3 regions of the Martinezella sp. CNPSo 3957 genome follow, and region 3 is predicted to be linked to each of the others. Evidence: predicted binding sites of a transcription regulator. Region 3 holds the regulator's gene; each other region holds the start of a gene.
What was found. Region 3 encodes PhoB, which activates phosphate uptake and scavenging genes when phosphate is short. Its sites were predicted from a motif close to TGTCATNNANCTGTCAT; they were not measured.
Positions count from the first base shown of each region.

Region 1: the regulator PhoB is predicted to act here: its motif matches at 3,479-3,495, upstream of AC13QE_RS07870 (UDP-2,3-diacylglucosamine diphosphatase).
Region 2: the regulator PhoB is predicted to act here: its motif matches at 5,577-5,593, upstream of AC13QE_RS00080 (Orn/Lys/Arg family decarboxylase).

Region 1 covers NZ_JBXSOU010000002.1:548,108-557,725, reverse strand. The annotation lists gene AC13QE_RS07880 (MlaE family lipid ABC transporter permease subunit) at 1-1,084, opposite strand, end outside; gene AC13QE_RS07875 (MFS transporter) at 1,235-2,452, opposite strand; gene AC13QE_RS07870 (UDP-2,3-diacylglucosamine diphosphatase) at 2,607-3,413, opposite strand; gene AC13QE_RS07865 (NADP-dependent malic enzyme) at 3,689-6,001, shown strand; gene AC13QE_RS07860 (hypothetical protein) at 6,197-6,946, shown strand; gene AC13QE_RS07855 (ankyrin repeat domain-containing protein) at 6,999-8,744, opposite strand; gene AC13QE_RS07850 (TolB family protein) at 8,909-9,618, opposite strand, start outside.
Region 2 covers NZ_JBXSOU010000001.1:12,548-22,165, forward strand. The annotation lists gene AC13QE_RS00060 (helix-turn-helix transcriptional regulator) at 1-627, shown strand, start outside; gene dinB (DNA polymerase IV) at 782-1,900, opposite strand; gene AC13QE_RS00070 (hypothetical protein) at 2,268-2,582, shown strand; gene AC13QE_RS00075 (GNAT family N-acetyltransferase) at 2,594-3,154, opposite strand; gene AC13QE_RS00080 (Orn/Lys/Arg family decarboxylase) at 3,175-5,532, opposite strand; gene AC13QE_RS00085 (adenine deaminase) at 5,663-7,441, opposite strand; gene AC13QE_RS00090 (LacI family DNA-binding transcriptional regulator) at 7,431-8,429, opposite strand; gene AC13QE_RS00095 (ABC transporter ATP-binding protein) at 8,591-9,618, opposite strand, start outside.
Region 3 covers NZ_JBXSOU010000005.1:120,564-130,181, reverse strand. The annotation lists gene ppk2 (polyphosphate kinase 2) at 1-206, opposite strand, end outside; gene phoR (phosphate regulon sensor histidine kinase PhoR) at 479-1,705, shown strand; gene AC13QE_RS14355 (substrate-binding domain-containing protein) at 1,905-2,924, shown strand; gene pstC (phosphate ABC transporter permease subunit PstC) at 2,987-4,468, shown strand; gene pstA (phosphate ABC transporter permease PstA) at 4,498-5,799, shown strand; gene pstB (phosphate ABC transporter ATP-binding protein PstB) at 5,815-6,630, shown strand; gene phoU (phosphate signaling complex protein PhoU) at 6,682-7,395, shown strand; gene phoB (phosphate regulon transcriptional regulator PhoB) at 7,427-8,110, shown strand; gene AC13QE_RS14325 (GcrA family cell cycle regulator) at 8,201-8,737, opposite strand; gene AC13QE_RS14320 (hypothetical protein) at 8,864-9,163, opposite strand; gene AC13QE_RS14315 (aspartate aminotransferase family protein) at 9,162-9,618, shown strand, end outside.

The sequences.
Region 1 (9,618 bases), on a different contig from region 3:
ATGACGTCACGTGCTGACCGAGAGACTCGGCGCTACCGCCCACCTTCAAGCCCTCGACTGCGGCGACGATGCCGATCACCAGCGCCATGAACGGCGCCTTGATCATGCCTGAAATGACCGTTGAAAGGCTGACGGCCTCATGAAGGCGCGAGATGAAGGTCGCAAACGTGATGCCGGAATAGGCCCAGGACACCAATGCAGCGCCAAAAAGCGCGGCAAAGTTGGCAATAACCGTCAGCAGCGGCAAGGCCACCGTCAGCGCCACCAGCCGGGGAAAGATGAGCACGCCGACGGGGTTCAGGCCCATAACCTTCAGCGCGTCGACTTCCTCGCGCATCTTCATGGAGCCGATTTCGGCGGTAATCGCGCTGCCGGAACGACCGGCAATCATGATCGCGGTCAGAAGCACGCCGATTTCGCGCAATTGCAGGATTCCGACCAGATCGACCACGAAGATTTCCGCGCCGAAATAACGCAGCTGGAAAGCACCTTGCTGGGCGATGATTGCGCCGATCAGCGACGACATCAGCAGAATGATCGGAACGGCGCGCACAGCCATATGATCGATCTGATTGATGATCGAGGCTGGCGAAACGCCGCTGCCGCGGCCAAACTTGAGCTGACCGCCGCGCACGGCCGAACCCAGTATATACATGGCGGCAATGAGATTGCCCCAGATATCGTAGACGCTTTCGCCGATAGGCGCGAAGAAACGCTCCGCCCATGATTTCCTCGGCTTCGCCGCTGCCGCCTCATCGTCCGGATGCGCGTCGAAAGTCGTCAGCAATTCGTCGATATGCGGATTGGAACCCTCGATCGTAACGCGAGCCTTGTGTGCTTCCTGGCTTTCTTTCAGTCGGCGGATCAGCAGCGCACCTGCCGTATCCACATCCGAAAGACCGGAAAGATCGATCACGACGTCGCCGCCGGAGCTGCGCCTGGACAACTGCTCGATTTGTCGCAGCACGCCATGCACATTGGCGCTGCGCCAATTGCCTTGCAGCCGATAGCGATGGCCTGCGCCTTCGGGCGCATCATCGATCTTCGGTGCATCGGACCTTTGCTCGGCTGCTTTCAAACTCATGCGTCTTTCAAATCTGGCACAACATACGCCGACTCGGTGAGCCCGCTTGGTCAATGCTTAATACACCGACTATGCGTGGAATTTCCATCTCGCGCCGACGCCAACTTATGTCACGGCTTTTTGATATCCAAATGAATTTGTTGCACCGCATCAGGATACGCCGTGAGCGCCGCCGCCGATTGCCGGCGTCCTGGCCTGCAGCCCGTAGGCGAAAATGACCATAACCAGCCCGAAGGCTGCAATGCCGGCCATGACATAATAACTGGCGAGGTCAAGCCAGGCATAGAGATAGCCGGATGCAAGGGTCATCAACCCTAAGAACATGCCATTGTAAAAATAATACGCCCCCTGGGCCGATGATTCCTGCGTTTCGTGCACTGAGGCCACTATGCGACGCTGAATGCCTGTGTGGACGCAGGCATAGGTGCAGGAATGAAAACACTGCAGGATGAAATAGCCGAAGAAGCCGAAATTGATCGGAAACAGGATCCAGCGCAGAATACACATGGTCGCGCCGAAAAAGATCAATGTCCAGGCGCTGAACCGCCGACTGAGCTTCTTCGACAGGAAGAAAACCATCACCTCAGCCGCGACGCCGATGCTCCATAGAACAGCAATTTGCGCGCCGGAAAAGCCAAGCTTATGCCAGTAGATCGATGCAAACGTATAAAGCATCGCATGGCTCGATTGCTGGATCGACACGCCGATCATAGTGATGAGCAAGTGCGGCGAGCGCAGATTTCCGGTCGGAGATTGCAGATTGATCGGTTGGTTGCGCCGGCGCGTCGGCCCGATGCGCGGGGCGAAAAACCCCATCAGCGTCGTCAGAATGAATCCCGCCACCATTACGGGCAAGACAGTGGTGCCGCCCCACATGCCGATCAGCTGGCCGCCGAGAAGGGTCGACAGGATGAATGTGATCGACCCCCAGACCCGCATGGAGCCATAGTCGAAGCCCCAGCGGCGCACGCCCGACATGGCGATCGACTCAACCACGGGCACGTAAGGCGCGTAGGTGGCGCCCTGAATGCCGTAGACCAGAAGCACCGGCCAGAAGTCGCTCGTCCAGTAGAGCGCGACAGCCGTCAGCAGCGACAGGGCACCCGACCATAGCAACACATCCGCCCGCTCCGTCATATGATCGGCAAGCACCGCGATGATGGGTGTCACGAGCACCCGAACGACCATGGGAATGGCAAGCACCAGGCCGATCTCATGGTCATTGAAATTCAGCCCCGCCAGCCAGACGGGAAAAAACGGGAGCGCAATTCCGTTGACGAACAACGGAGCGCAGTAGGACAAGGCAGTGCGCAAGCGGAAATATGGAGGCGCACCCTCGCCCTGGAAGGACTTGATCGCGGGAATCATGACAGACCTGAAGGGAACTTATTTGTCCCTATCACGCTATCGAGAATACGACTATGGCGAGAAATGGCCAAACCGTACCGTTTCGGAAAAACCGAAGCTGTAGGCGTTCAATAATTATGACAAGCTATTAGCAAGCCTGTGAACAGGCGCAGAATTATGCTGCCTGTGCCCCGAGTGCCCGCGGCATTTCCTCGACAGCCGAGCCAACCGGTTGCGTCTCGAGAATATTCTGCCAGGTAATCAGCTCGAACGTGCCGTCTTCGTGTTCGGCAATCGCCGTGCAGCTTTCCACCCAGTCGCCCGTGTTGATGTAACGGATGCCATCGAGATCCTCGATCACCGCATGGTGGATATGGCCGCAGATGACGCCATCGGCGTCGTTGCGCTTGGCCTCTTCGGCGACGACACGCTGAAATTCGCCGATGAAATTGACGGCGTGCTTTACCTGCAGCTTCGCCCAGGCCGAGAAGGACCAGTATGGCATGTTCAGCCGGCGGCGTACCGCTGCAAGGCCGATGTTGATCAGGATTGCCGTGTCATAGGCCCAATCACCAAGATAGGCGAGCAGGCGGGCATTACGGACGACGACATCGAATTCATCGCCATGCAGCACCAGATATTTCTTGCCGTCGGCCGTTTCATGCATGGCGCGTTGCGCCACCTCGATGCCGCCGAAATGCATGCCGGGGAAGTCACGCAGGAATTCGTCGTGATTGCCGGGGATATAGACGATGCGCGTGCCCTTGCGCGCCTTGCGCAGGAGCTTCTGGACCACGTCGTTGCAGTGTTGGGGCCAATACCAGTTTCGCTTCAATCTCCAGCCATCCACGATGTCACCGACCAGAAAGATGGTATCGGCTTCGTGATGACGGAGAAAGTCGAGCAGGTAGTCCGCCTTGGCGGCCTTCGAGCCGAGGTGCACGTCAGAAATGAATAGCGTTCGGAAATGCCGGGGGTCCATGTTTTCATTCACGAACTATACGTCCGTGCCCTATCCTACGTTGGCTATTCCAAAACCAGACTCGTGTTTCAGGAAGATGACAATCCCTGTGCTTGACGGCTCAGCCGCCAGCGCACCGTTCGATCCAAGGGACGCGCGCCGCTTAATTCTTGCAAAAAAGGCAATTCAGTTTTGTCGCGACAAAAACGCTTTGTGACCTCAATTCCATACTGTGAAGGCGAAGCGATTGATGTATGCAGAAGACTCAAAGCGCAGGCAGGAATGGAGACCGCGAGATGGATACGCACGACACTTCGAAAAAAGCCGAAAACATGGCGAGTGGCGATTTCGATGAACAGGCGCTCTATTTCCATCGCTATCCCCGCCCCGGCAAGCTTGAAATCCAGGCCACCAAGCCGCTCGGCAACCAGCGCGATCTGGCGCTTGCCTATTCGCCCGGCGTCGCCGCGCCCTGTCTTGCCATTCGCGACAATCCGGAAACGGCCGCTTATTACACGTCCCGCGCCAATCTCGTAGCGGTGATTTCCAACGGTTCGGCGGTCCTCGGCCTCGGCAATATCGGCCCGCTCGCTTCCAAGCCAGTCATGGAAGGCAAGGCCGTTCTCTTCAAGAAATTCGCCGGCATCGATGTCTTCGACATCGAAATCGCAGCGCCGACGGTCGATGAGATGGTCAACACCGTCTCGGCGCTCGAACCGACCTTCGGCGGTATCAATCTCGAAGACATCAAAGCGCCGGAATGCTTCGACGTCGAGCGCCGCCTGCGCGAGAAAATGGAAATTCCGGTCTTCCACGACGATCAGCACGGCACCGCCATCATCGTCGCCGCCGCCATCCTCAACGGACTGGAACTGGCCGGCAAGAAGATCGAAGAGGTCAAGATCGTCGCCTCCGGCGCGGGCGCAGCCGCGCTTGCCTGCCTCAACCTGCTCGTCATTCTCGGCGCCAAGCGCGAAAACATCTGGGTTCATGATATCGAAGGCTTGGTCTACAAGGATCGCAACGTCCTGATGGACGAGTGGAAGTCCGTGTACGCCCAGGACAGCGACAAGCGCGTGCTGGCCGAATCCATTCCGGGCGCCGACGTCTTCCTCGGCCTGTCCGCCGCCGGCGTGCTGAAGCCCGAACTGCTGGCCCAGATGGCCGAAAAGCCGCTGATCATGGCGCTCGCCAATCCGACGCCGGAAATCATGCCGGATCTCGCCCGTGCCGCCCGCCCCGATGCGATGATCTGCACCGGCCGCTCGGATTTCCCGAACCAGGTCAACAACGTCCTCTGCTTCCCCTATATCTTCCGCGGCGCGCTCGATTGCGGCGCGAAGACGATCAACGAAGAGATGAAGATGGCCGCCGTGCGCGCCATCGCAGCACTTGCCCGCGAGGAGCCTTCCGATGTCGCGGCGCGGGCCTATACCGGCGAAACTCCGGTCTTCGGGCCCAACTATCTGATCCCTTCGCCCTTCGACCCGCGCCTCATCCTGCGCATTGCGCCGGCCGTGGCAAAGGCAGCCGCAGATAGCGGCGTCGCCCTGCGTCCGATCACCGATTTCGACGCTTATATGGACGAGCTCAACCGCTTCGTCTTCCGCTCGGGCTTCGTCATGAAGCCGATCTTTGCGGCCGCGAAGATTGCCGAGCGCAAGCGCGTCGTCTTTTCCGAAGGCGAGGACGAACGCGTGCTGCGCGCCGCCCAGGTTCTTCTTGAAGAAGGCACGGCCGTCCCGATCCTGATCGGCCGTCCTTCCGTCATCGAGACGCGCCTGAAGCGCTACGGCCTGAAGATCCGTCCGAATACCGATTTTGCCGTCATCAATCCGGAAGACGATCCCCGCTTCCGCGAATATGTCGAGCTCTATTTCTCGCTGGTCGGCCGCGCGGGCGTTATCCCCGAAGCAGCGCGCACCATCGTTCGCACCAACACGACCGTTATCGGCGCGCTTGCCCTGAAGCGCGGCGAAGCCGATGCGCTCATCTGCGGTCTCGAAGGCCGTTATGAGCGTCATTTGCGCATCGTCCGGCAGGTCATCGGCAAGCGGCCGGACGTTCGCGATTTCTCGGCATTGAGCCTGCTCATTTCGCAGCGCGGCGCGACTTTCTACACCGATACCTATGTGACCTTTAATCCGACCGCCGAGGAAATCGCGGAATCCACCTGGCTGGCGGCCGAGGAAATCAAGCGCTTCGGCATCGAGCCGCGCGCTGCCCTCGTCTCGCATTCCAACTTCGGCTCCCGGGAGTCGGAAAGCGCTACCAAGATGCGCGAAGCGCTGGCTCTCGTCCGCAAGGCAGCGCCGGATCTGGAGGTCGATGGCGAAATGCATGGCGACAGCGCCATTTCCGAGAGCCTGCGCCGCCACGTTATGCCGGACAGCGCGCTTTCCGGCGAAGCCAATCTATTGGTCTTCCCCAATCTCGATGCGGCCAATATCACGCTCGGCGTGGTCAAGACGATGACCGATGGTCTGCATGTCGGTCCCATCCTGCTCGGGACGGCGCTTCCGGCCCATATTCTCTCGCCGTCGGTCACTTCCCGTGGCGTTGTCAACATGGCGGCGCTCGCCGTCGTCGAGGCCTCACAAATCGCCTGATCCTGCGCCTCGCAGCCGCCGTCAGAACGGTACCGCGTTTCATGCAATCGCGGTGCCGCCCATCTCCTGGCTATTGGCGGCTGCGAGCTGCAATTTCACGAAAATCCTCTTGAAATCCGTGCTTTTTCATGGATACGTTGTTAAGCTGCAGCGTGTAATCTTTAGCGACTTAAAACCGCTTTCGAGAGCAGAACCGTGAACCGCGGCATAAAACAAGCTTCCCTTGCCCTCTTTTCCCTGCTGGCGGCCACGCCGGCCCTCGCACAGGCCGATCTCTGTGACGAACTGCGCGGCCGCTATGTCGACATCAACGAGGTGATCGGCGCTAGCCAGGAAACGCGCCAACTCTCGCGCGCCATCGTGCAGCAGAACTTGATGATCCGCCGGACGATGAGCGATCTGCGCAACCAGGGCTGCGCCGAAGGCGACGATGGCGTATTTGGCGGCCAGGACAATCAGGGCGTCTGCGATGACATCAGGCAATTGATCGATCAGATGCGGCAGGATCTCTCCGTGCTGATGGATCAGCGCGAGGAAAGCGTCGGCCGCGTCGATGCCGTAGCCATGCAGCGCCGGCAGTTGCTGGATACGATGCAGCGCAACGGCTGCAGCTTGCCGGCTTCGGCAACCCCGGATATCGTGATCGATACCCACACGAAGATGGACGCCTATGCACCGCAGGAGCAGTCCCTGGCCAAGCCTGAAAGCTCCATCACCGTCATCGAGACGCCAAGGCTTCAGAAGAATTCGAGCCTCGAACAAAAGCAGGCGCCCGCGCCGATTCCCAAGGTAACACAGGCGCAGCCTCAGCAGTTTCCGCCGGATCGCCCTTACGATCCCTCAGCCCATAAGGTACGCCAGGTCGGCCCGCAATTCCTCGCGACCGACCAGGGCAGCATCGATCTCAAGCATCCCAAAGAGGCCGGGCCGCAGCCGACGCAATAATGCGCGGCCAGCCGTTTCTCATTTTCGCCTGACCCGCGCTACTTCCAAGGTTTTATGCCGATGCCGACTGGCGCAACAGGGAGATGACGGACTCATCACCCGCCTCCTGCGCAAGATCGCGGTAAGATCGTCCGGAAGCGTCCCTGATCGAGCGATCCGCACCCTTCGCCAGCAGGAAGCGCACCGCCTCGCCGCAGTGATTGACAATGGCAAACCCGAGCGGCGTCATCCAATCGCGATCGGTAGGCTGCCCATGCGAGCGGAAGTCCCCGAAGCGGATATTCACCTGCTCGGGATGCTTATCGAGAATGACAGCCAGCTGGTCGATCTGGCCGAAAGTGGCCGCCGCGAAAATATCGAGCGGATGGGCTTTCAGAAACTCGACCATCTCATCCTTGCCGTTATATTCGGCCCAACCGATTGGCGACGCATGAAAATTAGAATCGCGAATAGTGGTATCGGCTCCGTGCGCGATCAGCAGTTTCGCCATCTCCATATGGCCATGTAATGCCGCCTCGTGCAGCGGTGTGCGGCTCGTCATCGCGTTGACGTCGAAGCCCAACACCAGCATGCGGCGCACGGCCTCCAAGTCGTTTTCCCCGGCAGCGTCGTGGAGCATGGCGGGATGTGCTTTATGCATCGCTGCTACGATATTAAGATTGTTTCCGCCCTGCATCTGCTTGAAAATCATCATGATCTGCTCGGCGTCGATGTCACCCGCCTTAATCTGAATATATGCCCAATCCTCTGGCTTCAGGCGAACCGCGACGGCGCCCTTCTGAATAAGGTATGCCGCCAGCTTGCTATCGCCACTTAGGCGGGCCCACTCATAGGGAGTCCTGCCGTTAATAGGCTTGTGAACATCAGCACCATTTTCCACCAGCAACCGTACCCGCTCGCCCATGCGATGTTCCAGCGCCCAGGCAAGCTGATAGTCGAAAACGGTCTGCGAGTTCTCGACGAACTTGCCATCCTCGCGCACGAGCCAGTTGTTCTTATCCCCAGCGGACAAGCCATATTCGATCAGCAATTTCAGACATGTATTGTCGGGTTCGAACATGCGGTTGTAGAGCGCCTGGCTGTCATTCGCCTCCGCGCCGGCATCGAGCAGCAATCGCGCGAAAGCCTCGCATTCCGGATGCTGAGGCTGGCGATCCTTTCCCGCCTCGCCTTCCCCGAAGACGCCGGTCAAAACGGTGAAGCGATATTGGCCGGCATCGAGGAAGAAGGCGTTGACATCGGCCCCGCGCCTGACCAGCTCACGGGCTGCCGGCAGGCTGGAACGACCCGACACGCGAGCATAGGCCGCGCACATCAGCGGAGTGAGATCATGCGGGCCGCCCCTGCGATCGAGAAGCTGTGGCTGACGATCGAGCCAACGACTTACGCGGTCGGCATCGCCAAGCGCGGCAGCGACATGAATGCTTTCATCGGCAATCTCCGGATGAGCTTCCAGCAGTCGCAGCGCCTCATCGAAGCGCGCGGGATCGGCGGGAATATTGGCAAAGTAAGAAACCGTCGCCAGTGACAGGAAACGGTTGGCGAGCTGGTCCCGCGGAACATGCTTACGATCGTCGCTTTCCAGATATACCTTGAGCCTCGTCCAGCTGGAAAAGCCGAATTCGCGGGCAAGAACGAGCTGAATGTCCTGCAACCCCACGTTAGCGAGATCGGCAAAATAGGGCGCAACGCGGCTGCGCGCCGAAGCATCGCCGGCTTGAAGGGCCTTGAGGAAAGACTTGGCCTGTTTTTTCAGGGAATCGAGAGTGGCGTCGACAGCCAAAGAGCGCGTGGTCACGATAGACCTCCTTCCATTTACGTCCGGTATCCGCGCCCACAGACTGAAAAGAGGTGTGGCAGTCTCACTTTATATGCATCAGGTGGGCCTAGCCCTTCCCGCGGATCGGATGCGCCCTGAGAACGCATCCAGATCTATCGCGCCGGTTGCGATCTGTCCAGAGCTCAGGCCGGCTCATAGCGGACATAGGCGAACTCGTCCCCATCCGGTGACCAGTTCGGCACATTGATCGACCCCTGCCCGCCAAAGAGCTCGAACAGCGTCGTGATATTGCCGCCGTCCATATCCATAAGCCGCATCCGCACATTGAGATCGCGCGGATGATCGAAGACGTCGGGATCGTAGGAGATCAGGACGACCTTGTCGTTTTTTGGCGACGGATGCGCGAACCAATTGCCGTAATTGTCGTCGGTCAGTTGCTGCAAGCCGGTGCCGTCGGGACGGATGCGCCAGATCTGCATGAGGCCGGTGCGGCTCGAATTGAAATAGATCCATTGCCCGTCGGCCGAATAGTCAGGTCCGTCATTGCGGCCCTCGCCATGCGTCAGTCGGGTCTCTTCGCCGCCATCGATCGAGATCGTATAGATATCGAAAACGTCGTTGCGGATGCCGCAATAGGAGAAACGCTTCCCGTCCGGCGACCAGCCGTGCCAATAGGACGGCAGATTGGTGGTCACCTGCCTTGGCGTGCCGCCCTCTGCGGGTAGAACATAGATGCAGGACTTGCCGTGCTGCGTCTTGTCGGAAATCGCGATCAGCGAACCATCCGGAGAAATGCCGTGATCGTTGTTGCACTGGGTCGCAAAGTCGGTATCGACCTGGGCGATGCCGCTGCCATCCAGCGGCAGCCGGTAAAGTAGGCCGTCGCCATTCA
Region 2 (9,618 bases), on a different contig from region 3:
GCGCATGCTTTGGAATTCAACGAAGTCGAAACGGAGCACCTGTTCAGATTGGCCAATCTGCCGGTTCCGCCCCGGCTCGAAAATCCCCGCGTCTGCGAGCCGCTCACCGAGGCTAGCCAGCGCATTCTCGATCATCTCTGTCCTTATCCGGCTCTTATCCAGACGAAACGGTACAATATACGCGGCTTCAACGAGGCCTATCGCCGTCTCGTCGGCGTCGATCTCGATGCCCTTCCGCCTGAAGACCGGAACTGCATCTATCTGTCCCTCGTCAATCCTGCCTGGCGTGCAAGCCAGGCCGATCCCGACGAGATGCTGGCCAATATGGCAGCGCTGTTTCGTGCCTCTATGGCCGAGCATCTCGATGACCCGAGCTGGGAGCGGCAATTGGAACGCTATATGAGCGCTTCCGATCAGTTCCGCATCGTATGGGATCGCTATCAGCTCAAGGGCATCGAGAATACCGTGAAGCGTTTTCGGCTGGCGGATGGCACGGTCCTGCCGCTGCAATCCAACAATTGGTGGGCAAGCCCCAGCAATGACGACCGCATGATCGTCTACACACCTGTCGACGAAGCCGGGGCGGAGAAGCTGAACGCGATGATGAAGCGCAAGCGGTCTTGCTGAGCGGCGTTGCCGGTAGATCGTGAAGGGGACCCGATGCGTGATCAAGTGCCCGCGACGGCGCGTCCCGTCCTGGCTGAGCCTCAATCGGCTCTACGGTCCCTCGACCAAGGGAATGCCGAGCGCGGCCAGATGGCGGATGGGAGGTTATCATCTCTCAGATGCCGAGGTCGAGCTGAGGCTGTGATCTCCCATCGTCGGCCTCTTCGTTCGTCAAAGACGAAAGCGTGATGCCGAGCAGCCGGATCGGCCGCGCAAACGGGTGGACGGTTGCCAGAAGCGCCGAGGCTGTCTCAAAAACAGCGCCGCTGTCTGCGAGCGGCAGGGAGCTTGTCCGACTGCGTGTCGCTTGGGTGAAGTCCGAATATTTTATCTTCACGGTCACCGTTTTGGCGCTGAAACCGCCTGTTTCGCAGTAGCGCCAGACCTTCTGTGCTAAGGTCCACAACTCCGCCGTTGCCAGCTCGAGATCGTCGATATCCTCGGCAAACGTATCTTCCGCGCCAATGGATTTACGAATACGGTCGGGCTTTACCTGGCGCTCGTCAATGCCGCGGGCAATGATGCCGTAGAAATAAGGCCCCGCCTTTCCGAAATGCTCCTGCAGGAAGGCGAGGGATTTCGACTTCAGGTCTAGCCCTGTTTCGATCCCGTATTTGTGCATGCGCTCGGCTGTCGCCGGCCCGACGCCATGGAATTTCTTGACAGGAAGCGTTTCGACGAAGGCCGGCCCGTTCTTCGGCGTAATGACAGCCTGGCCGTTGGGCTTGTTGAGGTCGCTTGCCATTTTGGCGAGGAACTTGTTGTAGGAAATGCCGGCCGAGGCGTTGAGCCCGGTGACCTGCTTGATCTTGGCCCGGATCTCGAGCGCGATTTCAGTGGCGATTTCCATGCCCTTGTTGTTCTGGGTGACGTCGAGATAGGCTTCGTCGAGCGAGAGCGGCTCGATCATCGAAGTATATTCGGCAAAGATCTCGCGGATCTGCTGCGACACTGCCCTGTAGACATCGAAGCGCGGCGGCACGAAAATCAGGTCCGGGCATTTGCGTTTTGCCGTGACCGAAGGCATTGCCGAGTGAACGCCGAAGGCGCGGGCCTCGTAGCTTGCGGCCGCGACCACGCCGCGCGCCGCTGACCCGCCGACCGCAAGCGGCTTGCCGCGCAGCTCGGGATTGTCTCGCTGTTCGACCGATGCATAGAATGCATCCATATCGACATGGATGATCTTCCGAACAGGGTTTGTGTTGGTGTCGTTCATGGCGATCTCGGTCATCATGCTGCAGGTTCAAGCATGGACCCTTCAATTGCAGAATCTGAAACAAATACAGAACATATCATCCCTGATCACGATATCAAACCGGCTCTGTTGTCGTGCCGGAGAGACGCGGGAAAATCGCTCTGTGACAGTCATTCGCAAGCGCCACCTTGAGATGCCTTCGAGGCTTCTTATCTCTTGTCCGTCCCCCAATACGGAGCCTCAAGATGGGCCAAATCGCAACCGAACCCCTTTCCGACCTGCTGATGGAAATCCTTCCGCCCGAGCATGACGAGGAATCTCGATCTAACGGAACCGCGTGCCTATGCTGCCGAAGGCAGCGAGCGGCGAGGAAGATGGATGAGGACGGCTGCGGCATATGCGACGAATGCCTGGCGCCGTGACCGAAGATGCGCTGCTGGCGTCCGAATTGTCGGAATTCGAACATGCGCTGGCGAAGCTGTCTGACGGCTATTCGGAGGGGCGTTTTCAAGATCGCCTCTGGGGTGTGACGGTCAAGCGATCGGCTGACGGGAAACGGATCTGGCTCTACGGCGAGGAGCTTGGCGGGACCGATGTCGTTAGCTTCAATCTCTATGTGCTCTCGGGAGCCAGCCTCACCCTCAAGCCTTGCGAAATGTCCTCCTCGAAAGTCGTGGATTTCGTGCTGGGTTTCAGGCCAGCTCAAACGCAGCCGGTATAAGCCCCTTTGCTTCAGCGGGTGGAGAGCGGCGGCGGAGGCGGCTGCGTGGTGGAGCCGGGACCGAGCGAGCGCTGGACCATCACGGTATCGGCCCAGCGGCCGTAACGATAGGCAACGGCTGGCAGAAGGCCGACGCGAACGAAGCCGAAGCGCTCGTGCAAGGCCAGCGACGCCGAGTTGTCGGCATCGATATAGCCGATCATCTGCCGGAAACCGGCAGCGGCACAGGCGTCGATCAGCCCGCGCATCAGCAGGCTCCCGACACCCTGGCCGACATGGTCGTGATGCACATAGATCGAATGCTTGACGGTGTAGCGATAGGCCGGCCGCTTGCGGAACAATACCACATAGGCATAGCCGACGACCTTCTCACCCTCGATCGCAACGACATGCGGGAAGCGTTTGTCCTTCAAATTCTTGCGCCGTTCGCGCAGATCGTCCGGCTGTGGCGTGTCGCTATCATCGACCCCGGCCTCGACGCCGCGGTGAATGTGGCGGCGATAGATTGCCAGCATGGCATCGACGTCGCTCTCCCGGGACGGGCGAACGATGATTGTTTTATCCTGCTTCATGACCAATCCGAATTTCCAGCTTATTCCGCGACAACGTAGGTATAGAGCCGGATTTTGCCGGATGCATCGATCTCGCGATAGAGCCCCTGGATCTCCACCTCGAAGCCCGGGAAGGTGTTGAAGCAGGTTTCAAACATCTTGAGATAGTCGATCATGGGCTTTGCCTGCTCCGTCAGGCGCTCGCCCGGCACGATGGTCGCAATACCCGGAGGATAGACGACGAAGGGTGTCGTTGCGATGCGGCCGGCGATAGCGTCGATCGGCAGATAGTCGACATCGTTGCGAACGAGGCAACGTGCGGCATCGTGCGGCGACATGGCGATCGGTGGCAGGTGTTCGGCGGAAAACTGCTTCGTCTGCAGCGCGCTGACATCGGCCTGGCGGAAGAAATTGTGCATTTCAGCGCAGAGATCGCGCAGCCGCACGCCCGCATAACGGCCCGGACGGCGGCGATAGAATTCCGGAATTGCCTCTTCCAGCAGCGCATTGTCGTCATGAAGCTTCTTGAAGGCGACAAGGCCGCTGATCAACGTGCCGGCCTTGCTGGCTTCGACACCGGGGGTAAGGAGGAAAAGCAGCGAATTGAGATCGTTCTTTTCCGCAACGATGCGGTTTTCACGCAGATATTGCGCGACTACGGGCGCCGGTATGCCGTGTTCCGTGTATTTCCCCGTTCGGCGATCAAAGCCCGGTGTCAGCAGGGTAAGCTTGTTCGGGTCCGTCATGGCAAAACCCGGTTCCATGCCGGAAAAGCCGTGCCATGCCGCATCGGGCGTCAGGTGCCAGAAGGCGGGATTGGTGGCGAGCTGGTCGGTTGCGACGCTTTCCCACGGCACGTCATGCACGGCGCCTGGGCTCGCCACATCCGGGATTGCCACCCGATCCGGCACGAAAGGCTCGAAGAACCAGCGTCGTTCCGGGCGATGCTCCTTCTCCTCGAATTCGCGGCGCACGGCACGGATCTTCTTGCGCAGCTCGATGCCGAGACGGATCGTGTCGTCCCAGAGCACTTCGCCCGAGCGGCCCTTCATCATCTGCGCGCCGACGTCGAGCGAGGCAAATAGCGGATAGAAGGGCGAGGTCGAAGCGTGCTGCATGAAGCTTTCGTTGAAGCGCCGGTGCTCTACGCGGCGCTTCTGGCCGGTAATGTGCCGGTCTTTCATGTGGATCTGCGAGGCCTGCGAGAAGCTTGCCAGCTGCTTATGGGTGGATTGGGTGGCGATGATGCCCGGCGCATCCGGGCCGAGGTCGGAGAGGCCCATGGCAAAGCGCCCGGCATAAAGCGGATGAAACTTCATGAAGCCGGCCCAGGCCTCGTCGAAAAGGATGTAATCGCAGAGATGGCCGATCCGCTTGAGGATCATCTCGGCATTGTGGATGGTGCCGTCGTAGGTGCACTGTTCCACGACCGCGACGCGGAACAGGCGAGGCTTCTTGTAGGCCTCCGGATCTTTCACCAGCGGATGGGTGCGGATACGCTCGCGCAGCGCGTCCTCGTCCATTTCAGCGAAATCCATGGGACCGATCAGGCCATAGAGATTGCGTCTGGTCGGCAGATAGACCGGAATGCCGCCCGAGATCATTAGGGCGCCGTGATGGGCGGCCTTGTGGTTGTTGCGGTCGAACAGCACGAGATCGCCGTCGGTCACGAGCGCCGAGAGCGCGACCTTGTTTGACGTGGAGGTGCCGTTCAGGACGAAATAGGTCTTCTCGGCGCCGAAGATCTTGGCTGCTTCCTTTTGCGCGGCAAGCGCAGGTCCCTCATGGGTCAGGAGGTCGCCGAGATCGAGCACGGAATTGTCGAGATCGTCGCGGAAGACCGCTTCACCCAAATGTTCCATAAAGACCCGACCGATGGGGCTGCGGCTATAGAAGATGCCGCCATTGTGCCCGGGGCAGGTCCAGAGGTGATTACCCTCCTCGGCATAATCGACGAGAGCGCCGAAGAACGGCGTCTTCAGCGTTTCGGCATATTGCTTGAGGCGGCTGATGAGGCTCTTAGCGATGAAAGCGGGCGTTTCTTCTGACAGGAAGACGTAGCCGTCGATAAAATCGAGGACTTCGACCGGCACATCCTCGAAGCGCTTGCGACGGATCAGCAGGATGATGGGGAATTCGAGGCCGCGCCGGCGCATGAGGTTGATGAGAGAGGCTGTCTTGCCTTCAAGACCCTTCTTGCCCCAGTCGACCAGCATGCAGCCGATGGCGGCATCGGTCTGCACGGCGATCTCGGCGTCTTCGAGATTGCGCGCGCGCACCACCTCGAAACCGGAGCGTTCGATCTCTTCGACGATCTGATTGTAGCGGGCACCCTCCAGATCCTCATTGTCAAAGGTTGGCGTCGCGAACAGAAAGTTGAAACGTCTGAAATAATCCATCTGGGTACCCGCTCCTGATTTGGCATGAGGTGTCGGCGTATTTCATGACATGGATGTGACAGAATATAGAACGTCCACTGCGGTTCGGATGTTCTCCTAAATCGGCAATAATACCGTTTGGCCGGTGACTTCAGTTTCGGCTTGTAGCCAGAAGCGGTCTGATGTCCTGGGTCGTTCCGTCGGTCAGCCCGAGATCGGTGACATGCGGGCCGGGGTTGCAGGCGAGGCTTGCTCCGACGACTGCCTTGAAAGTGCGAATGGGCGGCATCCAGTCAGCGATGGCGTCGGCCGCCGCGCGCAGCCTGGCGAAGTCGTCGGCCACGTCCTTTGCGGGCGCATCCGACAGCAAGCCGCAGACGGGCAGGGGAAGCACTGCCGTCACCTTGCCATCGGCCGCCGTCGCCATGCCGCCGCCAGCCTCAATGACGGCATTGGCCGCCGCAGCCATATCCGCCGGATCGCGGCCGAAGATCGTGAAGTTATGGCTGTCATGCGATATCGTCGTTGCCAGAGCACCGCGCCAATGGCCCCAGTCCTCCAGGATGCCGATGACGGGCGTCGGCTCTTTTCTGCCATGGCGGTGGATGACGGCCATCAGGAGCATGTGATCAGGCAGAACGAGCTTGCCGTCTTCGACTTTGACGGCCGCCTCTCCCCATTTTGTAAACCGCGGACTGACGACGGTGTTCACCCTTGCCTCAGTCATACCTGGCAGAGTGATGGTGAAATCGGTGGCGGAAAGTTTCTCAAGCTTTACGGTGTCGCGATAGGCATCCGAGGACACGCTCGTGCCTCTTCCAATAATATTGCCGCCTCTGGCAACTTCACGCCCCGATGCATAGACGCGGTCGACCACGATCCTTTCCAGATCGGAGAGGATGACGATGTCGGCGCGGCGGCCGGGCGCGACCAACCCCAGATCATAACGGTTCAACCACATAGCGGCGTTGAGCGTGGCGGCGCGGATGGCATCGACCGGCTTCATGCCATAGCCTATGAGGCGCCGCAGGACTGATGACATCGCGCCGTCATTCACGAGGTCGTCGGGGAAGACGTCATCGGTGCAGATCGTCAGCGTTTGCGGCAGATGAGGCAGCTTTTTCAGGGCCTCGACAACGCCGGGCAGGACATAGTCATGAGAACCGCGCAACTCGATGGTCAGGCCCGCCCGTAATTTCGCCAGCAAGTCCTCGCCTGAGGTGAGTTCGTGATCCGATTGGATGCCTGCGGCAACAAAGGCCTGCAATTCCGCGCCTTCGAGGCCGCGAGCATGACCGCAAACGCGCTTGCCGCTCGCAAGTCCGGCCTTGAGGACGCTGCGCATCGGCTCGCTTCGCTCAAGAACCCCTCGCATGTTCATCACTTCGGCGACGCCGGAAATCTCCGGCCAGCTCAGCATGATCGCCATTTCGTCTGAGCGGAACTCCGCGCCGGCAAGTTCCAGGCCGGGCGCCGAAGGCACGCAGGATGGCGCCAGGGTGAGGAAACGCAGCGGCAATTGCCGTGTTTCTTCCAGCGCCCATCGAATGCCGTCGAGGCCGGCGACGTTGCCGATTTCATGCGGGTCCCAGCAGACCGTCGTCGTGCCCTGGGGAACGACCGTTTCGGCATATCGCCTCGGCGTCACCATCGAGCTTTCGACGTGCATATGCGTGTCGATAAATCCGGGCGTGATGAAATGTCCCGAAGCATCGACAATCTGGCTTGCGTCCTTCCGTGTCCCCCACGGATGAACGCTTGCGATCAAGGGGCCGACAAGGCCGATATCCGCCGGCCTCATTTCCGAAGTCGCGACATCGACGAGCGTTCCGCCGATGATGAGTATATCGAACGGCTCAAGCCCCAACGCCGCCCGCACGGCACGGTCGCGCAATTCGGACGAATGGAGGTCTTGGGGTTCATTCGGCATGCCTGCCTCCCTTGGCAAAGGCGGATGGGCGCGCGGTGGATTGTCGCACGACGAGTTCCGTCGGGAATATCCCGCTGGTGTCGGTTTCTCCGGCAACGAAGGCGAGCGCGTGGTTCGCCACCGCTTCCAGATCCTGCCGGACGGTCGTAAGCGGCGGGGAGACGATTTGAGCCCACATCAGATCATCAAAGCCGGTGAGCGACATGTCTTTCGGAATGCTGCAGCCTCTGTCTTTGATGGCAATGGCAAAGCCGACGGCGAGGGCGTCATAGGCGGCGGCGCAGGCTGTAAAGTGCTGTAGATCAAGCTCGCGGCCGAGGGCGCTGCCGGCTTCGAACGTTGCATCGCTGTGTCGCAAAGTCGGTTCGATCCCTGCCTGGCGGAAGATTTCGCACATTCCGTCGACGCGCTCGCGTGCCACCAGCGAATTTTCCGGACCGGCAAGGATCAGAAGCCGGTCATGACCGAGCTCGAGCAGATGGCGGGCGATGAGACGTCCACCCTCGCGATGATCGCTGGCGGCGACATTGCCTGTTGTGGCGGCGCTGTCGATGACGGCGGCGGGCACCGGGGCATCTGTGGGCGCAATGGTCGTGCCGCGCGTCGGTATCACGATCAGCGCATCAACGCCGCGGGTGATCATGGTCTTGATTTCGAATTCCTGCTGCTGCGGATCGCCCTGACTATCACCGATCAGAACGGCAAGACCGCGCCGCTTAGCAGCTCGTTCGATGGCCTGGGCAAAAGCGGGAAACAAGGGTTGGCCGATATTCGGAACCAGCAGACCGACCGTATTGCTCTTGCCGGTGCGTAGAGCGCGGGCCGCTTGGTCAGGCACATAGCCGAGCCTGTCCGCTTCCTGGCGAATCTGTTCCGCAAGGGCTGATGACACCCGCCCCGTGCCACGCAGCGCATTCGAGACCGTTGCCGTGGAGACACCCAGCTTGATTGCGATTTCCCGAATTGAAGAAGGGCGTGTCTGGCTCATCCAAGAGCGCGCTCCGGTTTCTTGATTAAACGATTAATCAAGGCGGCGTGCTTTTGCAAGAGCGTCTTTCGCTACGCAAGGATGAAGCGCGGTTTCACCGGTATTGGCGCCCGCTCAAGCTGGCGATGACGAAGGACCTTCCGGTCGATCGGATTGCGGTGTCAGACGGCAACCAGATGGCTGGAAGAGACTGCTCGATACTCGCGTGGCTTGACCAGATAATCGACGGGCCGGATCGGGCTCTTCAATTCGTCGCTCGTCGCCATGCGCTTCTCACGTCGGCGATCGGGGTCCGGCACCGGAACGGCCGCCATCAGCTTCTTCGTGTAGTCGTGCTGCGGATTGCCGAAGACGGCGGCGCGGGGGCCGATCTCGACGATTTCGCCGAGATACATGACGGCGACGCGATGGCTGACGCGTTCGACCACGGCCATGTCGTGGGAGATGAACAGGAAGGAAAGGTTGAGGCTCTGCTGCAGGTCGAGCATCAAATTGATCACCTGTGCCTTGATCGACACGTCGAGCGCTGACACGCTTTCGTCTGCAACGATCACCTTCGGCTGCAGGGCCAGGGCACGGGCGATGCAGATGCGCTGGCGCTGGCCGCCGGAGAATTCGTGCGGGTAGCGGCTGGCCATGTCGGGCGTCAGCCCCACCTTGCGCAGCATATCGGCGACGATCTCTTTCGCCTCCCTTGCCGTTCCCATCCTGTGTTCGAGATAGGGCTCGGCGATCGCCTGACCGACCGTCATGCGCGGGTTGAGCGAGGCGAAGGGATCCTGGAAGATCATCTGCACGGATTTGCGTATCTCGCGCATATCCCGCTTGCCAAGCGAGAGCACATCGCGGCCGTCGACGATGACGGAGCCGGATTGCGGTTCGATCAGCCGCATGATCGCACGCCCCGTCGTCGATTTACCGCATCCGGATTCACCGACAAGCGACAATGTTTCGCCGGCAAAGAGATCGAACGAGACATTTTCGACCGCATGCACGCGACCTTTGAGCTTTCCGAAGAGGCCCGAATGGATGTCGAAGCGCTTGGTGAGGTTCTTCACCTGCAGCACCGGCTTTTCCTTTGCGACCGTATCCGGCACCTCGGCAGGCGTGTCGGACTCTCCCGTTGCCGTATTGACGACGGGGAAGCGCAGCGGCCGTTCATAGGATTGCATCGAACCGAGCACCGGCA
Region 3 (9,618 bases):
AACTGCACCTTGATGAGTTCGATCTGCAGCGTCTTCAGCTCATCGAGATATTCTTCTTCCTTCAGCTTCTTCTTGTAGGGATAGCCACCCGAGGTCAGCGCCTCGTCATCGATCCAGCTCGGCAGCACGGGGTTATCGACATCGAATATGCGCTTGATGCCATGAATATCCAGCTCCACCGCCCGGCTTTCTGTCTTCTCCCCCATATGTCGGCTCCTCGGTTGTTTACATGGCGTTAACCCTGCCGCCGCCGGCGGCAAAAAGCTTGGCCAGAAAACTGGGGCATTTATTCAATAGTTTCAAGCCTTTTGCCGCCACCCTCGTTTGCCGGCTACATTTATTTCTGCCAATTGCTGGCTTCTGTGGATAGAGCCGAATACTTCTGTCATGAATCGCAGATAAGACGCGGAATCCAGCGTTCCATGATGGCAGGCGAAGGACGGCGCAGTTGGAAGACGAATGGTCATTTGTCAGGAAGTTGGCGGTGCGGCTGCGGCAGGAGAGTGCCATCCTGGTTCTGGCGACGCTGATTGCCGCGCTCGCCCTCGTCGAAGGCATCAACACCGGCGCCGTATTCTGGATCTGGGCGATCGTCATGATCGTCACGCTCATTCGTCCGCCGCTGGTCGAGCGGGTCGAGGTGCCATCACAAGCCGAACCTGCGCCTGCCGATGCGCAAACCCTGTTGCGCACCGCCTTTGCGGGACTGGCGGCACTCGATATGCCGGTGCTGATCATCGACCGCGAGGCGTCCGTGCTGGTACAGAACATGGCCGTCGAAAAAGCTTTCGGCGCCTTTCCGATCGGCGCACATATTTCCTCCAAGCTGCGCTCGCCGGGTTTGCTCGACATGGTACGCGAGACCATCGCCACCAATGCGCCGAACCAGATCGAGCATTCCGAGCGACTGCCATCGGAGCGGGTCTATGTCGTGCGTATCGCGCCGATCGATCTGCCTGAGATCGACAGGCAGGAAGATGCGCTCTTCCTGCTTTCTTTCCGCGACATATCGGAGTTGCGCCACATCGATCGCATGCGTTCGGACTTCGTTGCCAATGCGAGCCATGAATTGCGCACGCCCCTGGCATCGCTGCGCGGCTTCATCGAGACGATCCAGGGGCCCGCCAAAGCCGATCCGAAAGCGCAGCAGCGTTTCCTCGGCATCATGTTCGATCAGACGACCCGCATGAGCAGGCTGGTGGACGATCTTCTGTCGCTGTCGCGCCTGGAGCTGAAGTCGCATATCGCGCCGGATCAGAAGGTGGATCTCGTCCCCTTGCTCGGTCATGTGCGTGACTCCCTGCTGCCGCTTGCGGGGGATCTCGACGTGACCATCAATCTGCATTTGCCGGTGGGCAAGGTGGAGGTGTTGGGGGATCGAGACGAGCTGGTGCAGGTCTTCGAGAACCTGATCGAGAACGCCTGCAAATACGGCCAGGAAGGCAAGTCGGTGGAGGTTTCGCTACTCAGCGGTGCCGGCCAGGCCGTCGAAGTGGTCGTCTCGGACAAGGGGCCGGGCATACCCGCAGAACATGTGCCGCGCCTGACCGAGCGCTTCTATCGCGTTAACGTTGAGGACAGCCGGTCCAAGAAGGGGACCGGTCTCGGGCTTGCCATCGTCAAGCATATCCTGACCCGCCACCGTGCCAGGCTGATCGTAAAGTCGGAAGTCGGAAAAGGAACCGATTTTACGGTTCGCTTCTGAGAAGTACCTCGCATCCTCATTCGGATGGCGATTTACCAGAACAATATCAGATACATAATCTGTCATAATTGTTTCACTCGCCTGACATAAAAGGGCGGTGTTTTCATCAGTAAGAATGGACTGCTGAAAAAGTGGATGTAGCCTCCACCTCGGCGCTCTTCAAAGCTCATCAGGGGGATTCGTTGTGAATGCTTTGAAAATGTCCGTTCTTGCGCTGGTTGCATCGGCTGCCCTTGGGGGCACTGCAACCGCCCGCGATCAAATTCAGATCGCCGGCTCATCGACCGTATTTCCATATGCCAAGATCGTTGCCGAAACCTTCGGCGAGACCTTTACCGATTTCAAGACTCCTGTGGTCGAGTCCGGCGGCTCCGGAGCCGGCCTGAAGGAATTCTGCAAGGGTGTCGGAACGGATTCGATCGACATCGCCAATTCGTCGCGCCCGATCAAGGACAGCGAAGTCCAAGCCTGCAAGGCCGCCGGCGTCACCGATATCCAGCAGATCAAGATCGGCTATGACGGCATCGTCTTTGCCTTCGACAAGAGCAATCCAGACATCAGGCTCGAACCCGTCGATCTCTATAAGGCGATTGCCGCCGAAGTGGTCGTCGATGGCAAGCTCGTCGCCAACCCCTACAAGAAGTGGTCTGAGATCAATCCATCGCTGCCGGATTTTGAAATTGCTACCTATATTCCGGGTGAGAAGCACGGCACGCGCGAAGTCTTCGAAGAGAAGGTGCTTGCCGCCGGCTGCAAGGCTTCGGGCGCCGCCGATGTGATCAAGGCTGCAGTCTCCGACGCCGCTCAGCAGGCCAAAAAATGCGTTGCCGTGCGTAAGGATGGCGTCGCCGTCGATATAGACGGCGACTATCCCGAAACGCTGGCCCGTATCAATGCCAACAAGCACGGCATCGGTGTGTTCGGCTTGTATTTCTTCCAGAACAACGCCGACAAGCTGAAGGTAGCCACCGTCAACGGCATCGTGCCTTCGGGTCAGACGATTGCCGATGGCACCTATCCGGTATCGCGGCCGCTGTTCTTCTACGTCAAGAAAGCCCATCTGGGTGTCATCCCTGGGCTCAAGGAATATGTCGATTTCTTCACGAGCGATCAGATGATCGGACCTGAGAGCCCGCTAGCGGAATATGGCCTCGTGCCGGCGCCGGATGCTGAGCGCGACCAGATCCGTAAGGATGTCGCGGTCGGGAAGATCATGTGAATGCGGAAGGGTCGGGCACCGGTGCGGCTTTCCGCCACGCCGGGGTTCGCCGGGGAATGGGAATGAGTGTATCGCTGCTGCTGCTCTGCTTGTCGGTCTTCGGCGCCTCCGCTTTCGTGCTGGGGCGGGTGAGGGCGGCTGCGCTGTCGGGTGGCAGGTCCTCGTCCATGCATTCCCGGCTCGGCTATCACGGTGCCTATGCCGCTATCTGGGCGGTGCTTCCGCCCTTAGCGCTCGTCTGCGTCTGGCTGATCGCCGGCCCCATCGTCATCGACCGCCTGGTGACGAAATCTTTCCCGGAGGAGGTTCAGTCTCTTCCACCGGCCGAACTCAATCTCAGCTACGGCATGGTGCGCAGCATCGCTCGCGGCATGCGCATGCTCGATAGCCAGGAGCTCGCCGATGTCGATGCAGGCAAGGCCGATCTTCAGTTGCTGCTGGCGCAGAAGGGCGTTCCGCTTGCCGTTCGCCCCACGGGCTACATGATCGACGCTGCCAACAAATATAATGGCATGCGCGAAGTGAGCCGCACAGTCATGTCGGCAGCGGCGATCGTTCTGTCGCTGCTTTGCGCAGCCCATGGCCTTCGCGCCATCGCCCCGCGTTTTCGCGCCCGCAATCGTGTGGAACAGGTCATTCTCGGGGCACTGATCGTCGCTTCCTCCATCGCAGTGCTGACGACGGTCGGCATCGTCGTTTCCATGCTTTCGGAAGCGGCACGCTTCTTCGGCATGGTGCCGGCCAGCGAGTTCTTCTTCGGCACGGTCTGGGACCCGCGCTTCGCCGGCGCCGGCACGCAAACTTCAGGCACCTTCGGCCTGATCCCGCTGCTGGCGGGCACGATCTATATCGGGCTCGTCGCCATGCTCTTCGCCGTGCCCATCGGTCTGTTCGCGGCGATCTACATGGCTGAATATGCCTCGGCGCGCGTCCGCTCCATCGCCAAGCCGATGCTGGAGGTCCTAGCCGGCATCCCGACGATCGTCTACGGCTTCTTTGCCCTTGTCACCGTCGGCCCCTTCCTGCGCGATATCTCCGCCGAGATCGACGGTCTGATGACTGGAAACTACAGAAGCTTTATCGAGGCACAGAGCGTTTTGACGGCCGGCTTCGTCATGGGCGTCATGCTCATCCCTTACGTTTCCTCGCTGTCGGACGATATCATCATGGCCGTGCCGCGCTCGCTGCGCGACGGTTCGCTTGGCCTCGGCGCCACGCGGTCGGAAACGGTCAAGCGTGTTCTGCTGCCGGCCGCCCTTCCGGGCATCGTCGGCGCACTGCTGATGACCGCGTCGCGGGCGATCGGTGAAACCATGATCGTGGTGCTGGCAGCCGGCGTTGCCGCGCGCATGCAACTCGATCCCTTCGAGCCGATGACGACTGTCACCGTGAAGATCGTCAACCAGCTGACCGGCGATCTGGAATTCACCTCGCCGCAGACGCTCGTCGCCTTTGCACTCGGGATCACGCTGTTTTTCCTGACGCTGTGCCTCAACGTCTACGCGCTCTACATCGTCCGTCGATATAGGGAGCAATACGAATGAGCGGTGTCGTATCCTCCTCTCAGCTCAACATGCCGCGTGGCCTGACGCCGGGTGCGTCGGTGCGCCGTGATATCGGTATCAAAAAACGCTATGCTGCCGAGCGCCGCTTTCGCGCCTATGGGATCACGGCTGTCATTTTCGGTCTCGTCTTCCTTATGATCTTGGTCTCGACCGTGGTCCGCACCGGCTACACGGCTTTTGTTCAGACATCGATCACCTTGCCGATCGAATTCACCGAGAAGGTGATCGACCCTGCAGCCAAGCGCGCCAGCGATCCGAAGGTTCTGATCGCTGCCAACTACCCGGTACTGGTGCGCGATGCACTGGTGAAGGCGCTTGGTATCGATCCGGCCAATCGCGCTCTCGTTCGCGAGGCAACGGCGATGGTGTCGGACAGTGCCAGGATCGCGCTGCGCGATAGGGTCGTCGCCAATCCCTCGATCATAGGGACGACGCAGAACGTCACCTTCCTTGCCAGCTCCAATATCGATTCAGCCAACAAGGGCCAGATCGATCTGACGGTCGATGAGAAGGATCGCAAGATATCCGACCGCCAGGTCGCCTGGATGAAGCAACTCAGCGAAAGCGGTGCGCTTTACAAGGCCTTCAACAGCGGTCTCTTCCTGTCGGGCAATTCGAGCCGACCCGAAGCCGCCGGGCTCGGCGTCGCTCTGATCGGCTCGTTCTACCTGATGCTGACCGTTCTCGTGCTTGCCTTGCCGGTCGGCGTCGCCGCCTCGATCTATCTGGAGGAGTTCGCACCGAAGAACCGGCTGACGGACCTGATCGAGGTCAACATCAACAATCTCGCGGCCGTCCCATCGATCGTCTACGGCCTGCTGGGTCTCTCGGTCTTCATCAACATGATGGGACTGCCGCGCTCTGCCTCGCTGGTCGGCGGTCTCGTGCTGAGCCTGATGACGCTGCCGATGATCATTATCGCCACACGCTCGGCGCTGCGGGCCGTACCGCCGTCGATCCGCAGCGCGGCGCTCGGTCTTGGTGCATCGCGCATGCAGATGGTCTTCCATCACGTGTTGCCGCTTGCGATGCCGGGCATTCTGACGGGCACGATCCTCGGGCTTGCGCACGCGCTTGGCGAGACTGCGCCGCTGCTTCTGATCGGCATGGTCGCTTTCGTCGCCAACTATCCGGCATCGCCGCTCGAACCTTCGACGGCGCTGCCGGTGCAGATCTACATGTGGGCGAGCGAAGCCGAGCGGGCCTTTGTCGAAAGGACGTCCGGCGCCATCATCGTGCTTCTCTTCTTCCTCGTCGCGATGAACATCGGCGCCATCCTGCTGCGCCGCCGCTTTGAGCGGCGCTGGTAAGGGAGGGCGCACGAAATGAACATGATGACGGAAGCCGCCAGCGAAAAAGCATTGTCCAGGAAGATGATGACGATCCCCTACAAGATGATCGGCCAGGACGTTTCTGTGTTCTACGGCGACAAGCGGGCGCTCTTTGACGTCAATTTGAAGATCCGCGCGAATACGGTCACGGCTTTGATCGGCCCTTCCGGTTGCGGCAAGTCCACCTTCCTGCGCTGCCTCAACCGCATGAACGATACGATCGAGACCTGCCGGGTCACCGGCAAGATCACGCTCGACGATCAGGATGTCTACGACGACAGCATCGACGTGGTGGAGTTGCGCGCCCGCGTCGGCATGGTCTTCCAGAAGCCCAACCCATTTCCGAAGTCCATCTATGAGAACGTCGCCTATGGTCCGCGCATCCATGGCCTGCATCGCTCAAAGGCCGATCTCGAGCATATCGTCGAGAGCAGTCTTCAGAAGGCCGGTCTCTGGGGCGAGGTGAAGGATCGGCTCCATGATGCCGGCACGAGCCTGTCCGGCGGCCAGCAGCAGCGTCTGTGCATCGCCCGCGCCGTCGCGGTCAGTCCGGAGGTCATCCTGATGGACGAGCCATGCTCGGCGCTCGATCCCATCGCAACCGCCAAGGTCGAGGATCTCATCCACGAGCTGCGGGAGAATTTCACCATCGTCATCGTGACGCATTCCATGCAGCAGGCAGCCCGCGTCTCGCAGCGTACCGCAATGTTCCATCTCGGCCACCTGGTCGAGGAGAACGACACCGATAAGATGTTCACCAATCCCGACGATTTCCGCACGCAGGATTACATCATGGGCCGTTTTGGTTGATGATGTCAGGCGCGCGGCTCATTTCACACAGTTCACCTTGAGGATAGAAAAATGGTCTCCACTCACATTCTCTCTGCCTATGACGAAGACCTGAAGTTCCTGACGCGCCGCATTGCTGAAATGGGCGGCCTGGCAGAGCAGATGGTTAGCGATAGCGTACGCGCGCTGGTCAACAGCGACACTGCCCTGGCCCAGAAGGTCATCTCCGACGACGTCGTTCTCGACCATGCCGAGCGCGAAGTCGGCGACAAGGCGATCGTCACCATCGCCCGCCGTCAGCCGATGGCGGCTGACCTGCGTGAAATCATGGGCTCGATCCGCATCGCCTCCGATCTGGAGCGCGTAGGCGATCTCGGCAAGAACACCGCAAAGCGCGTCATCGCCGTGCAGGGCACCGGTGTCCCGCGCCGTCTCGCTCGCGGCATCGAGCATCTCTCCGAACTGGCGCTGAGCCAGCTCAAGGAAGTTCTGGATGTCTACGCGACCCGCTCGCCGGACAAGGCCGTGTCGATCCGCGAACGCGACGAGGAAATCGACGCCATGTACACCTCGCTCTTTCGCGAGATGCTGACCTACATGATGGAAGATCCGCGCAACATCACCACCTGCACGCATCTTCTTTTCTGCGCCAAAAACATTGAGCGCATCGGCGACCACGCCACCAACATCGCCGAGACGATCTATTACATGGCGACGGGCGCGCAGCCGGAAGGCGAGCGCCCGAAGGACGATACCGCCAATACCGTCGGCGCAGTGACGGAATAATCCGAAAGCGAAGAAAGGAGACCATAGGCGCATGGTTCCGAGAGTTGCTGTTGTAGAAGACGAGGAAGCGCTCAGCGTTCTGCTGCGCTACAATCTTGAGGCCGAAGGCTTCGAGGTAGACACGATCCTCAGAGGCGATGAGGCCGAGCTGCGTCTCCAGGAGCGCATCCCCGACCTCCTGATCCTCGACTGGATGCTCCCCGGCGTATCCGGCATCGAGCTCTGCCGCCGGCTGCGTATGCGGCCGGAGACGGAGCGTCTGCCGATCATCATGCTGACGGCGCGCGGCGAGGAAAGCGAGCGCGTGCGCGGGCTTTCGACCGGCGCGGACGATTATGTCGTCAAGCCGTTCTCGACGCCGGAGCTGATGGCTCGCGTCAAGGCGATGCTGCGGCGTGCCCGCCCGGAGGTTCTCTCCACGGTGCTGCGCTGCGGCGATATCGAGCTGGATCGCGAAACCCATCGCGTCCACCGCAAGAGCCGCGAAGTGCGGTTGGGGCCCACGGAATTCCGCCTGCTGGAGTTCCTGATGTCCTCGCCGGGCCGCGTCTTCTCGCGTTCGCAGCTGCTCGACGGCGTATGGGGTCACGATATCTACGTCGACGAACGCACGGTCGACGTCCATGTCGGCCGCCTGCGCAAGGCGCTCAATTTCTCCAATATGCAGGATGTCATCCGCACCGTTCGCGGCGCGGGCTACTCCATGGAGGCCTGAGCGGGGATACCCGATCAGGCATTCGACATAGCGGCGGAAACAGAAAACGGGCCCCAGGGCCCGTTTCTTTTATCTCATCGATGGCGCGTCTCAGCCGCGTGGTTGCGCTGGCCGACGGCGTTCATGCACCGGCTGGTAGGCCAGGCGCTGATGGTAGGTGCAGTAAGGCGACGAATCTGGGCTCTCGTTGCCGCAGAAATGGAAATCGTCCTTCAGCGGATCGCCGACCGGCCACTTGCAGGTACGCTCCGTCAGTTCCGTCAGGCCGAGGCGACGGGAGATCGGAACGACGACGTTCGATGCCGGGCGATACTGGATTTCATTGACGGAATCGATCTCGATCTCTTCCTTCAGCATGGTTGCGCCCTGCTGGCGGGCAACCACCGTGCGGGTAGCAACGCGCGATCCGTAGGTCGCAGCGCGAGGTGCCGCTGCGCTGCGCTTCGGCGTGCGCGCTGCGGTTGTCGTGCCGCCCGCCTTCGCTCGGCCGGGGAGGTTCAGGCGATGCACCTTGCCGATAACGGCATTACGGCTCACGCCACCGAGCTGCGCAGCGATCTGGCTGGCGCTCAATCCTTCGGACCATAGCTTTTTCAGCTTCTCGACGCGTTCGTCTGTCCAATTCATGCCCTGTCTCCGCTGTCGCGTTTCCGATGGCAGAATCCCTCACCATTGCCTCGCATGGTATCGAGGCGCGAAACGCTCTAAAATTGTGGTGACTAGTTCCGCCGCATGCAGTCTAGCAATTGGTTTTTAACCTAGTGTGAGGCTGACTCCGTGACAAGAGTCGCGGGAATCTTGAGGAATCGATTTCGAGGTTTTCCCCAACTTGCTGTCCGGGCGTGGCATTTCTGCCATAGGCGCCGCCCGATGCATCTCTTTTGCCGGCAAGCGTTTTCTCGCACCTGCTAAAACGGCAGTTTTGTTGACATCGCGGTGCAAAACATCAATAGTGCCCAAGCCGCCGCAAGGCGGCATTTTTGATTTTTTCGGACCCGTTTCATCAAATGGAAGCGATCGGTCCTTAAAGTTGTGATCAGGAGATATGGCCATGGCCGAGACCACGCCGCTTTACGACACCTACTTGCGCGCTCCGCTGCGGTTCGAGCGAGGCGAGGGCGTCTGGCTGGTCACTGAGAATGGCGAACGCTACCTCGATTTCGCAGCCGGCGTCGCGGTCAATTCGCTCGGTCATGCTCATCCCCATCTTGTCGCCGAGCTGAAGGCGCAGGCCGACAAGGTCTGGCACCTGTCCAACCTCTATGAGGTGCCCGGCCAGGAGAAGCTGTCGAAGCGGCTGACGGAGGTGACCTTCGCCGACAAGGTGTTCTTCACCAATTCGGGCGCGGAGGCGCTGGAGTGCGCCATCAAGACTGCGCGGCGCTATCAGTTCGCCAAGGGGCATCCCGAGAAGTTCCATATCATCACCTTCGAAGGCGCCTTCCACGGCCGCACCATCGCAACGATCGCCGCCGGTGGCCAGGAGAAGTATATCGAAGGCTTCGGCC